One region of the Priestia sp. YIM B13491 genome, then DNA from elsewhere that is predicted to be linked to it. Evidence: a T-box and tRNA genes for the amino acid it is inferred to sense, from the RefSeq annotation. Region 1 holds a T-box; the other holds one or more tRNA genes.
What was found. A T-box is a leader RNA that pairs with one kind of tRNA and senses whether it is charged. The one in region 1 lies ahead of thrS (threonine--tRNA ligase), so its partner is inferred to be a tRNA-Thr.

Region 2: it encodes a tRNA-Thr, which carries the amino acid that the T-box ahead of thrS (threonine--tRNA ligase) is inferred to sense. The anticodon was not compared.

The regions. Positions count from the first base shown of each region.
Region 1 covers NZ_JBHZOR010000010.1:40,419-45,699, forward strand. Annotated here, with positions in the region: gene ACFX4E_RS24370 (TIGR03943 family putative permease subunit) at 1-124, shown strand, start outside; gene thrS (threonine--tRNA ligase) at 454-2,379, opposite strand; T-box leader at 2,432-2,658, opposite strand; T-box leader at 2,697-2,924, opposite strand; gene ACFX4E_RS24380 (alpha/beta fold hydrolase) at 3,483-4,277, opposite strand; gene ACFX4E_RS24385 (SunI/YnzG family protein) at 4,594-4,851, shown strand; gene ACFX4E_RS24390 (hypothetical protein) at 5,073-5,281, shown strand, end outside.
Region 2 covers NZ_JBHZOR010000001.1:958,336-963,616, forward strand. Annotated here, with positions in the region: gene ACFX4E_RS04885 (DHA2 family efflux MFS transporter permease subunit) at 1-476, shown strand, start outside; gene ACFX4E_RS04890 (aromatic ring-hydroxylating oxygenase subunit alpha) at 511-1,563, opposite strand; tRNA gene ACFX4E_RS04895 (tRNA-Thr) at 1,773-1,845, shown strand; gene ACFX4E_RS04900 (ABC transporter ATP-binding protein) at 2,111-3,061, shown strand; gene ACFX4E_RS04905 (ABC transporter permease/substrate-binding protein) at 3,061-4,584, shown strand; gene ACFX4E_RS04910 (YwaF family protein) at 4,863-5,281, shown strand, end outside.

The DNA.
Region 1 (5,281 bases):
TACGTATAACGAAGAAAATGTCCCCTATATTCAGGTTCAACAGATTGAGTCCATTGACCAGCCTGACAATCCGTACGTATATGAACTTTATCAAGGTGAACAACTGATAGGCCCTGAAGAATAAAAAGACTATAAGATATATGTATGCTACCAAGGGCCAACTACACGTAATTTATTCGTTATGTTAGATACTTGGGAAATACAATGGTGTCTAAAAAACTATACTTTTAAGGACTGTAAAATTTCTTATTCTATTTAATAAGTGGAGAAACGTTCTCAAAGGAGATTAACTTTAATTTTACATAGAACAAGAACAATTAATGCGAATCTCAGCGCTTTAATTTTTTTGATTTTTACTATCATCGATCCTTCAAGATCCTGTTACCATAAACATGATTATTAGAACAAAAAGAAGGTTCCTTGTCGAATGTTAAGGAACCTTCTTTTTGTTCATTATCTCAGTTTCTTTTCAACAATTTCATCCTGAAGTTTTTCAATAAATTTATCTAAATTGAACGTTTCAGACTTTTCCTCTCCGTGTTTTCGTACATTTACGGAGTTACTTTCCATTTCCTTATCTCCTAATACCAAAATATAAGGAACCTTAGCCACTTGAGCTTCTCGAATCTTATATCCGAGCTTTTGTTCTCGATTATCTAATTCTACTCGAATTCCCTTCTGTCCTAACGTTTCTTTAATTTGTTGTGCATATTGCTGGTGAGCTTTCAGCGATACGGGAATAACCTTTACCTGTACAGGTGCCAACCATGTTGGGAAGACACCTCCAAAGTGTTCAATTAAAATCCCAAAGAAACGGTCAAGAGATCCAAAAATTGCACGGTGAATGACAACTGGACGCTGTTTTTCGTTCTTTTCGTTAATAAAATTCAAATCAAATTTTTCTGGAAGCTGGAAGTCTAATTGAATTGTTGCACATTGATGACTTCTTTTTAAGGCATCTTTAATATGAAAATCGATTTTAGGACCATAAAATGCTCCGTCGCCTTCATTCAGTTTATAATCAAAGTTCAATTTTTTTAATACGTTTTCTAAAGAGCTTTCAGCAAGTTCCCATAAGCTATCTTCTCCCATTGAGTCTTCTGGTCGAGTTGAAAGTTCAATATCATATTCAAAACCAAATGTTTTGTAGATATAATCGACTAATTCAATGACCGATTTAATTTCACTTTCAATTTGTTCAGGAGTAACAAAGATATGAGCATCGTCCTGACAAAACGTACGTACTCTTAATAATCCATTTAGAGCCCCACTGAATTCGTGACGGTGAACTTGACCGAATTCTCCCATTCGAATGGGTAAATCTCTATAGGAATGGAGCTTATTTTTAAAGATAAGCATATGACCAGGACAGTTCATGGGCTTTAATGCAAATTTAGCGTTATCCACTTCTGAAAAATACATATTATCCTTATAATGATCCCAGTGACCAGACTTTTCCCATAATTGTTGATTCATCATAAAAGGAGTACGTACTTCTTCGTAATTATGCTTTTCTTGAACGGATCGTAGGAATTGCTCCAGCTGATTTTTAACCATTTGTCCTTTAGCTAGATAAAAAGGCATTCCAGGTGCTTCATCAGAAAACATAAATAATTCTAGTTCATTTCCCAATTTTCTATGGTCTCTTTTCGCTGCTTCTTCTAGAAACATCAGATACTCATTTAACTGTTTTTGAGAACGAAAAGCTACGCCATATACACGTTGTAACATTTGGTTGTCGCTGTTACCTCTCCAGTATGCTCCTGATACTTTTGTTAATTTAAACGCCTTAACCATTCCAGTAGAAGGAAGATGTGGGCCTCGACATAAATCGAAAAATTCCCCTTGTTTATAAATCGTAACTGTTTCATTCATAGGAATATCACGTAATAACTCCAGTTTCAACTCGTCGTTTATCTCGCTAAATATTCTTTCAGCTTCACTACGTGTCACTTCAGTACGTTCAATAGGATGATTTTCATTAATAATTTTCTTCATTTCATGTTCGAGTTGTAGTAACTCATTAGAAGCAATCGTTGTAGAAAGATCCATATCGTAATAAAATCCATCTTCAATAACTGGTCCTACCCCTAACTTCACATTCTTATGTACTCTTTTTACTGCCTGAGCAAGTATGTGAGCTGTTGTATGCCTCATAATTTCTAGACCTTCGTCAGAATCTACTGTTAAAATTTCGATTTCTGCATTTTGATTAATGGCTCGATGCAAATCATACAATTCTCCATTTACTTTACCCGCAATAGCTTTCTTCTTTAGGCTAGAACTAATGGATTCTGCAATAGCATGTAATGTAATACCTTTTGAAAATTCTTTCTCATTTCCATCTAAAAAACGAATTTGAACCAAATCTTTACTCATGATAACCTCTCCTATTTAAATAAAGTCAAAAAAAAAACATACTCGTCCCTAAGTAAGGGACGAGTATGTTTTCACACGTGGTACCACCCAAATTCCCATCAATATAAATATATCAATGGCTCTGGTGCTGTAACGTCGCAAACGTTATTAATTACTACTAGTTCACTAATAAAGCTCCAAGGTGGTAAATTATCTTTCTTTCTTAAGGGCTCACAGCCAAAGACCCTATTCTCTGTAAAGAAGTGTAAAAATAATTCATGTCCTTTTCGTTGCTTACCTATTTATTTTTGAACATAAAAAACCGCACTCATCCCTCTAACAGGGACGAGTGCGGTCGTGGTACCACCCTAATTTTATAAAACACTACAAGTGTTATATTCTCAAAAAGATAACGGATTTCCCGATTGCGGTTACTCTATCTACATATTTCCCCACAATAGCTCCAAGGTGGTAAATTATTTCTCTTTCTTAAGGGCTCACAGCCAAAGGCCCTATTCTCTGTAAAGAAATATAAAAATAATTCGTGTCCTTTTCAACGCTCAACATGTTCATTTCCAATAAATAGAATTATAATTTATATTATTTGTAAATGTCAATACTTAATTCTAAATATGTAATTAATTAGAATTAATTTATGTTTCAGATATGCACGTAAATTTCTCCCTAAAAACTAATTTAGAGGAGCTGGCATATGCATAAAAAATGAGACCTACACAAACATAAAGTAATTTACGTAATCCTATTTCGTTGAGTTAGAAAAATAGCAAAATAAAAAGCAACCCCGACATGGCGGACGAGGTTGCTTCTTCATGATTCAAACTTAGTGAAGAATCATAGCATAGCACCATAACTAATAATATCATATCTTTACCATATATACTATATTTTACATATGTCGCATATGAATAAAAGGTGCACTTTTTATTCATCTATTTGTCACTCAGCCCGAGGCCAAACATTGATAAATCAAGGATGTATAAAAAGCTGCATAAACCATAAAAAGAGAACTCAACAAACCCCTTATGCGGCAAGGGGTCTCTTTGATGATGTCTTCCGGAAAGAGGTATTATGTTAAGTATGAGTATAAAGATAAGTTATACCAATCAAAGGTTGTCCAGTTCAAGTCTGTTTAACCAGTTATGCACTAATTCATTAAATACATCAGTTTGTTCAATTTGTAGGTTGTGACCAGCCATATCAAGCACTGCAAAAGTGGCCCTTGGGTAATCTTCGATTAGTTGCCACGCATCCTGATAGCCCACTACATTATCCTGACGCCCTGTTATAATGAGTGTGGGATGCTCAAGTTTAAATGAAATATCAAAGGTAAAGCCATATCCATTTTGACGAATGCTGTTTACAAATTCATGATTTGTTTGTTTAGAAGGAAGTAAAATTTCATTTTGAAACCTCTCCCATTCAGTTTGACCTTGGACTACCCCCATGGAACAAAATTCATCAGCCTCCTCTGGAGACAAACGTGATATCAAGTCGTTGTCTTTCTTTAGAACAGTCTGTTGGGGCACCACTCTTTCATCATGTTCAGGTATAATCAATGGTGCCATTAGTAGTAATCCACGAACTTTTTCCTGACGTGAATGAACTATACCTCTGGCAATGTATCCTCCATATGAATTGCCACAAACAATAAACTGTTGGTCAGGTATAATTTCGTCCAAAAGACATAATATCGCTTCTAAAATATTATCAGAGTTCTGAATAGATAATTGAGGCTCGGAATTGCCCATCCCTGGTAAGTCTATGTATATTCTCTTCCAATGGCTTCGTTTCTCGAATAACGGTTCCATTGCATTTAACATCACTTGATGGTCAAGTGTCCAACCATGCAACATAACGATGGGATATCCATCTCCAATTACTTTATGGTAAATCGACAAATTTCTTTCCCCTTTCTGTGTATGCCAAATGTATCTGCATGAACATTTGATGTTCCCATACATATATTGTAATCTTAACAAAATTTCTTTTGAAAATGGATTTATTTTGATCATTGTATAACCATTAGTTTATTGGTTTATATATTAATCTGTATTAATATCTAAAAAAGAGAAAAAGAGCACTGGCAAATGATTATGTGCTCTTTTTCGTTCCTGTAAGCTACACTATGTTAACTAGACTCGCATATGATATTCATTCAGTTCTCTCTTTATAATGTGTTAAAATGTAATTATAAGGAAAAAGGGAGATGTTTATATGTTTACAGTGGGGATCGATGTTAAGAAAACAGAAAAAGAATTAATCATAAAATGGCAACTTGCTAAATTTAATATTGCACTAGAGGATATTATTGAAGTTACGGAAGATGATACATATGGCGGTAAAGAAGCTGATGCAATCCGTATAGGTCCTCCATATGGAACAACTGATCGAATCTTCATTAAAACTAAGAAGCAAGATTATATACTTTTCACTACAAACAGGGCAACAATCTTAAACAGAATACACTCATAATCAATAATTTTTATGTACATATAATGGCCATATCTAACCGTAGATGTGGCCATTAATATTTAGCTTTACTATCGGGAATTTATATTGTGGTAACTAAATATAGCTTAATTCGGGGCAAACAGAAAATTTAATTTACATAATTTAAAATTATTGGAAATTTATATTAATCATTATTAAACTATAAGGAGAGTTTAAAAAGGTAAAAGTATTGGAGGATTAAAGTGAAGAAACAACGATCATTTTTTTTATGTTTAATTCTAGGTGTAACTTTAGGAATAGTGTCTAAGTACTTAGATACTTTCACTGGTTACGATGGAAATTGGTTAATGAATATTCCCTCGTATTTAGGAGATCTATTTACAAGGTTAGGCATCTGGATATTAATTGCTACAACAATAGCTGCATATAGCAAAACACAGATTGATTCTGC
Region 2 (5,281 bases), on a different contig from region 1:
GTAACTTAGAGCTTGATACGACGTATACAACGCTCATTACGCTTTACACGCTTCGCATGTTCGGAATGTCTATGGTGATGATGCCGGTTATGACAAACGGATTAAATCAGCTGCCGCAGCGCTTTAATCCTCATGGTACTGCGATGAATAACACGCTTCAACAAGTATCGGGAGCTATTGGTTCGGCTCTTTTAGTAACGGTGATGTCAAACCGTACAGCTACGCATGCAAAAGAGCTCGCTCAAGATGCAATGAGCGGAGCGGGAGCAGCGAATACAACCGCAGCCGGGGCAGCTCAAATGAAAGAACAGATTGGGATGCAGGCAATGGTACAAGGGATTAACGATGCGTTTGCCGTCTCAGTAGTACTAGTGGTGGTTGCCTTAATTCTTTCATTGTTTATGAAACGCGCAATGCCGGCAAGTGAAGATGAAGTGGTAAAGGAAAAAGCAGGACGCGAGCAGTTTGCTAAATGAAAAAGAAATCCCCGCTGAGACAGCGGGGATTTCTTTAGCTTGTATATCTAAAGCTTAAGCCCATTTTCTTTAATAATTTCCGGTAGCCGATGGACGTTTGATCAGCCATAATATGCGCTTCCATCTGCAGGTCTAAAGGCAAGTCTTCAGGTTTTTGGTTTTCAACCATTTCACGGTCTTCGTCAAAGACCCGAAGGTTAAAGTCATACACACCTTCAACGGGAGAATCTTTGTCAAAGTTTCGAGCGATTGGTGCGAATAAACGTGTTTCGCGGGCTGAAATAGGAGAGACTGCATTCATAATCCACAGCTCTGCGCCTTCTGGGAAGTATACTTTTAGCGTAGCTGTAAACGGCGGATAAACATCAAAGACGCGAAGCCATTTAAAATCAGGTGGATTTAAATGCTGCTGTTCTTTGGAATAATTGCTCACGGTGCTTGTATATTCTACATGAAGCCCATAATCTGTATCGCTTACTTTATATTTAGGCACAAAGGCGTTGTTTCGATCACCAAATGTGTCCGTGTGAACCCAGGCAAAATGAGCTACGTCTAAAAAGCCTTCCATTTGACGACCGGCCGAACCCATGATATCAAAGCTCGGACAAACAATCTGCTGAAAATCAGGATCCTCCCACGCATCGAAGTAAGGCAGGTTATCTTGTTCTCCTGTCAGGGAAGTCCACACTAATCCAAATCGTTCAATAACTGGATAGACGGCCATACACAGGCGGGGAGAAATGTTGGCATCAGGGTGAGCTGGAATCGACGTGCATGCGCCGTCCGTTGCATAGCGGAAGCCGTGGTAAGGACAGACAATTTCATCATCTTCCACCCAGCCCATGCTAAGCGGGGTGCCTCGGTGAACGCATAAATCACGAGCCGCTACTACTTTGTGTGTGGTACGGTATAGAACTAGATTTACATCTAGCAGTTTTACGGACGTTGGTTTCTCTGTTACATCACTGCAGCGTGCGACGGGGTACCAATACTTAGCGAGCGTCGTCCAATCTTCCAGGCTGAACGTGCAGTCTCTTGGGTAGGGAGTTGCCGTTTTTGATTTTGTCATGGTTGGTTGTTGTTCCATCTATTTTCTTCCCTTCTTTTGTAAGCTCTTTTACTAAGGGTAATATAAAAAAAGAAAATTCACACAATTTATGTAAGGAGTTCTAACATAAAATATGGAACTTTGTAGAAAGTGAGAATTTCAGAAGACGCAAATTAGAGAATATATCAATAAAAAATTTAAAAAAGCGCTTCCTAAATGAATTTAAACGTGATATAATTTTCCAAGACGCTGGTGTAGCTCAGTAGGTAGAGCACTTGCATGGTAAGCAAGAGGTCGCAGGTTCGATCCCTGTCGCTAGCATACTAAAAAACCTTCTTTCTTGTTGAAAGAAGGTTTTTTTATTTGTGTCGGCTTTAAAATTATTCTCCAAATTATTCTTTCCTGCCTTGTGAAAACTTTAACAGTTTGATAGCCTTACTAGGAGGCTGTGAGAAAATATGTGTATCTTTTCCACTATGTCTTATGAATCATATTTAGAAATATTCTTAAAAGAATGTTTATTGCCTCTAAGTGTTGGGTACACGAAACTAGGGGTTAAATTTCAACAGGGAGTGTGAACGATAATTTGATTACGTTTAAGAATGTGTCAAAGCAATATCCAGACGGTACGACCGCCGTGAAAAATATTAATCTAGAAATTAAGGAAGGAGAGTTTTTCGTTTTAATTGGTCCGAGTGGGTGTGGGAAAACAACCACCTTAAAAATGATTAACCGTCTTCATGATATTACCCAAGGAGAACTATACATAAAAGATAAGCTCGTATCGGACCACAACATACATGAGCTGCGCTGGAACATTGGTTATGTTCTGCAGCAGATTGCTCTTTTTCCTCATATGACCATCGCTGAAAATATAGCCATTGTACCCGAGATGAAGCATTGGAAGAAAAACAAAATCAAAACGCGCATTGATGAACTGCTTACCTTGGTAGGACTAGACCCAAAGCAGTATCGAAACCGAAAGCCGTCTGAGCTCTCAGGTGGCCAGCAGCAACGTGTAGGTGTAGCACGTGCCCTCGCAGCTGATCCCCCCGTTATTTTAATGGACGAACCCTTTAGTGCCCTCGATCCGTTAAGCCGCGAACAGCTTCAGCAAGATGTTATTAGCTTAAAAGAAAAAATCAAAAAAACATTTGTATTTGTTACGCACGATATGAGCGAAGCGATGACGCTTGGAGATCGTATCTGCCTAATGAAAGACGGGGAAATTGTTCAAGTTGGAACCCCAGAGGAATTCATTCAAAAGCCTAAAAATGAATTTGTAAAAACATTTATTGGAAATCAAGGAAATGCTTTATTTGAGACATTGGATATGTTTGTCAAAGAAAGTGAACAGCCAGACGTAGAACCTACTGAAGAGCTAGCTTCAACCGCCACTGTTCAGCAGGCAATGGACGCCCTTTACGACCATGAAGCAATAGCCGTGAAAAAAGGGAGCAAACGCATTGGCGTTGTAACGCGCAAAACTCTATTAGCGTTTCTTTCTGATAAAACGAAAGAAGGAGGAACGCTGTAATGAATGCACTAAGCACATTATTAGATCAACGAGGAGATGCACTGTTTCAAGCTCTTCTTGAACACATTCAAATTTCAGTACTGGCCCTTGTTATCGCCGTATTAATTTCAGTGCCGCTCGGACTGTACTTAACGAGGCATGACCGCATTGCTGAACCGATCATTGGTGTAACAGCCGTACTGCAAACCATTCCTTCACTCGCTTTATTAGGATTACTGATTCCTCTTGTCGGAATTGGAACCTTTCCCGCGGTTATTGCACTGTTTTTATATTCGCTTCTTCCTATTGTACGAAATACATATACCGGAATTAAAGAAGTGGACCCATCTTTAATTGAAGCATCCAAAGCCATGGGGATGAACTCATGGAGACGATTAATTAAAGTAGAACTTCCTCTAGCGCTTCCTGTCATTATGGCCGGAATTCGCACAGCGATGGTACTCATTATTGGTACAGCAACAATCGTGGCTCTTATCGGAGCGGGCGGACTCGGAAGCTTAATTTTGCTTGGTATTGACCGAAGCGATAATAGTTTGATTTTATTAGGAGCCATTCCAGCAGCATTATTAGCGCTTATTTTTGATGGAATTCTGCGAACGATTGAACACTCAGCTAAAAAAGGGTCCAAAAAACGCTCGTTTATTATGATCCTCGTATTAATACTCATTCTTGTTTCTCCGTTTGCAGCGATGAGCGCAACAAAACCAGACCTTGTTATCGGAGGGAAAATTGGTGCAGAACAAGATATTTTAATTAATATGTACAAAGAATTAATTGAAGATCAAACCGATATGAAAGTAAATCTTCGTTCGTCGCTTGGGAAAACGGTATTTGTATTTGAGGCTCTGCGTAACAAGGAAATTGATTTGTACCCTGAATATACGGGTACAGCCATTGTGACGCATCTAAAGGAACAGCCGGACAGCAAAGATGAAACAGAGGTGTACAAGCAGGCAAAAGAAGGATTTCAAAAGAAATTCGGCCTTGTCTATTTAGATCCAATGAAGTTTAATAATACGTACACATTGACCGTGACAAAAGAATTTGCCAAAGAAAACAATCTAACGACTGTTTCAGATTTGGCAAATGCAACAGATAAAGTAAAAGCAGGATTTACGCTTGAGTTTAAAGATCGTGAAGACGGCTATGTAGGCATTCAAAAAGAATATGGCCTTACCTTCCCGAATATTAAAACGATGGAGCCGAAGCTTCGCTATCGCGCTGTAGAAAAAGGCGATATTAACATGCTTGATGCTTACGCAACGGACCCTGAAATCAAACAGTTTGGTTTAAAAGTCTTAAAAGACGATCAGCAGTTCTTCCCTCCGTATCAAGGAGCGCCTGTGCTTCGTGAAGATACGCTAAAAGAGCACCCTGAACTGAAAAAAATCTTAAATCAACTGGGCGGTAAAATCAGTGATGACGAAATGCGTGAAATGAACTATCAAGTAAATGCGAAAGGAAAAACGGCTGAAGAAGTTGCTCATCAATTCTTAGTGAAAAAAGGATTAATTAAAGAGTAAAAACGAAGAAACAGAGCTAGGACAACAGTATGTTAGTTGAAAGAAGATCCGAATGATGAATCGTTCGGATCTTTTTAGTTTAGTTGTTTCTAGCAGTTGATTTCCCTTCAAGAAGTGATCTATACTCGATTATTTACTCCATTCGTCCGTCTTTAGATTGGCGTGATTTTGTTATGTCTCAATCTCTTTTTAATGCGAGAGAAGCATTAATGAAAACGAGGTTTTATGAACAAGCTAAAGGTACCGAATTTGTTTTCTGATGGAAGGGAGGCGCTTTTATGAATTCATTTTTTACGTGTCATTCTGTACAACATTCCTTTCAGCTTTTTTCAGTTGAACATCTTGTAACTTTAGCCATTATCGTGATCATAGGAGCATTTATTTTTTTGTGTCGAAAGCAGCTGCGAAAAAAGAGGTTTGTGTTTATTTTGCTTTCACTCATTCTAATTGCTTCAGAAACAGCCTACCAGGCTTGGGAAATCGGATGTCATCGGTGGTCTGCTGAAACTTCCTTGCCTCTTCAGCTCAGTGATATAGTCGTGCTGCTGGCTGCTGTTATGCTGATAACCAAAAGCAGGTTTCTTTTTTATTTTGTGTACTTCGCCGGAATCAGCAGCTCTGTTCAAGCGATGATTACCCCAGACCTTGGCGGCTATGCGTATGCCCAGTTTCGCTATGTGCAGTTTTATGTATCGCA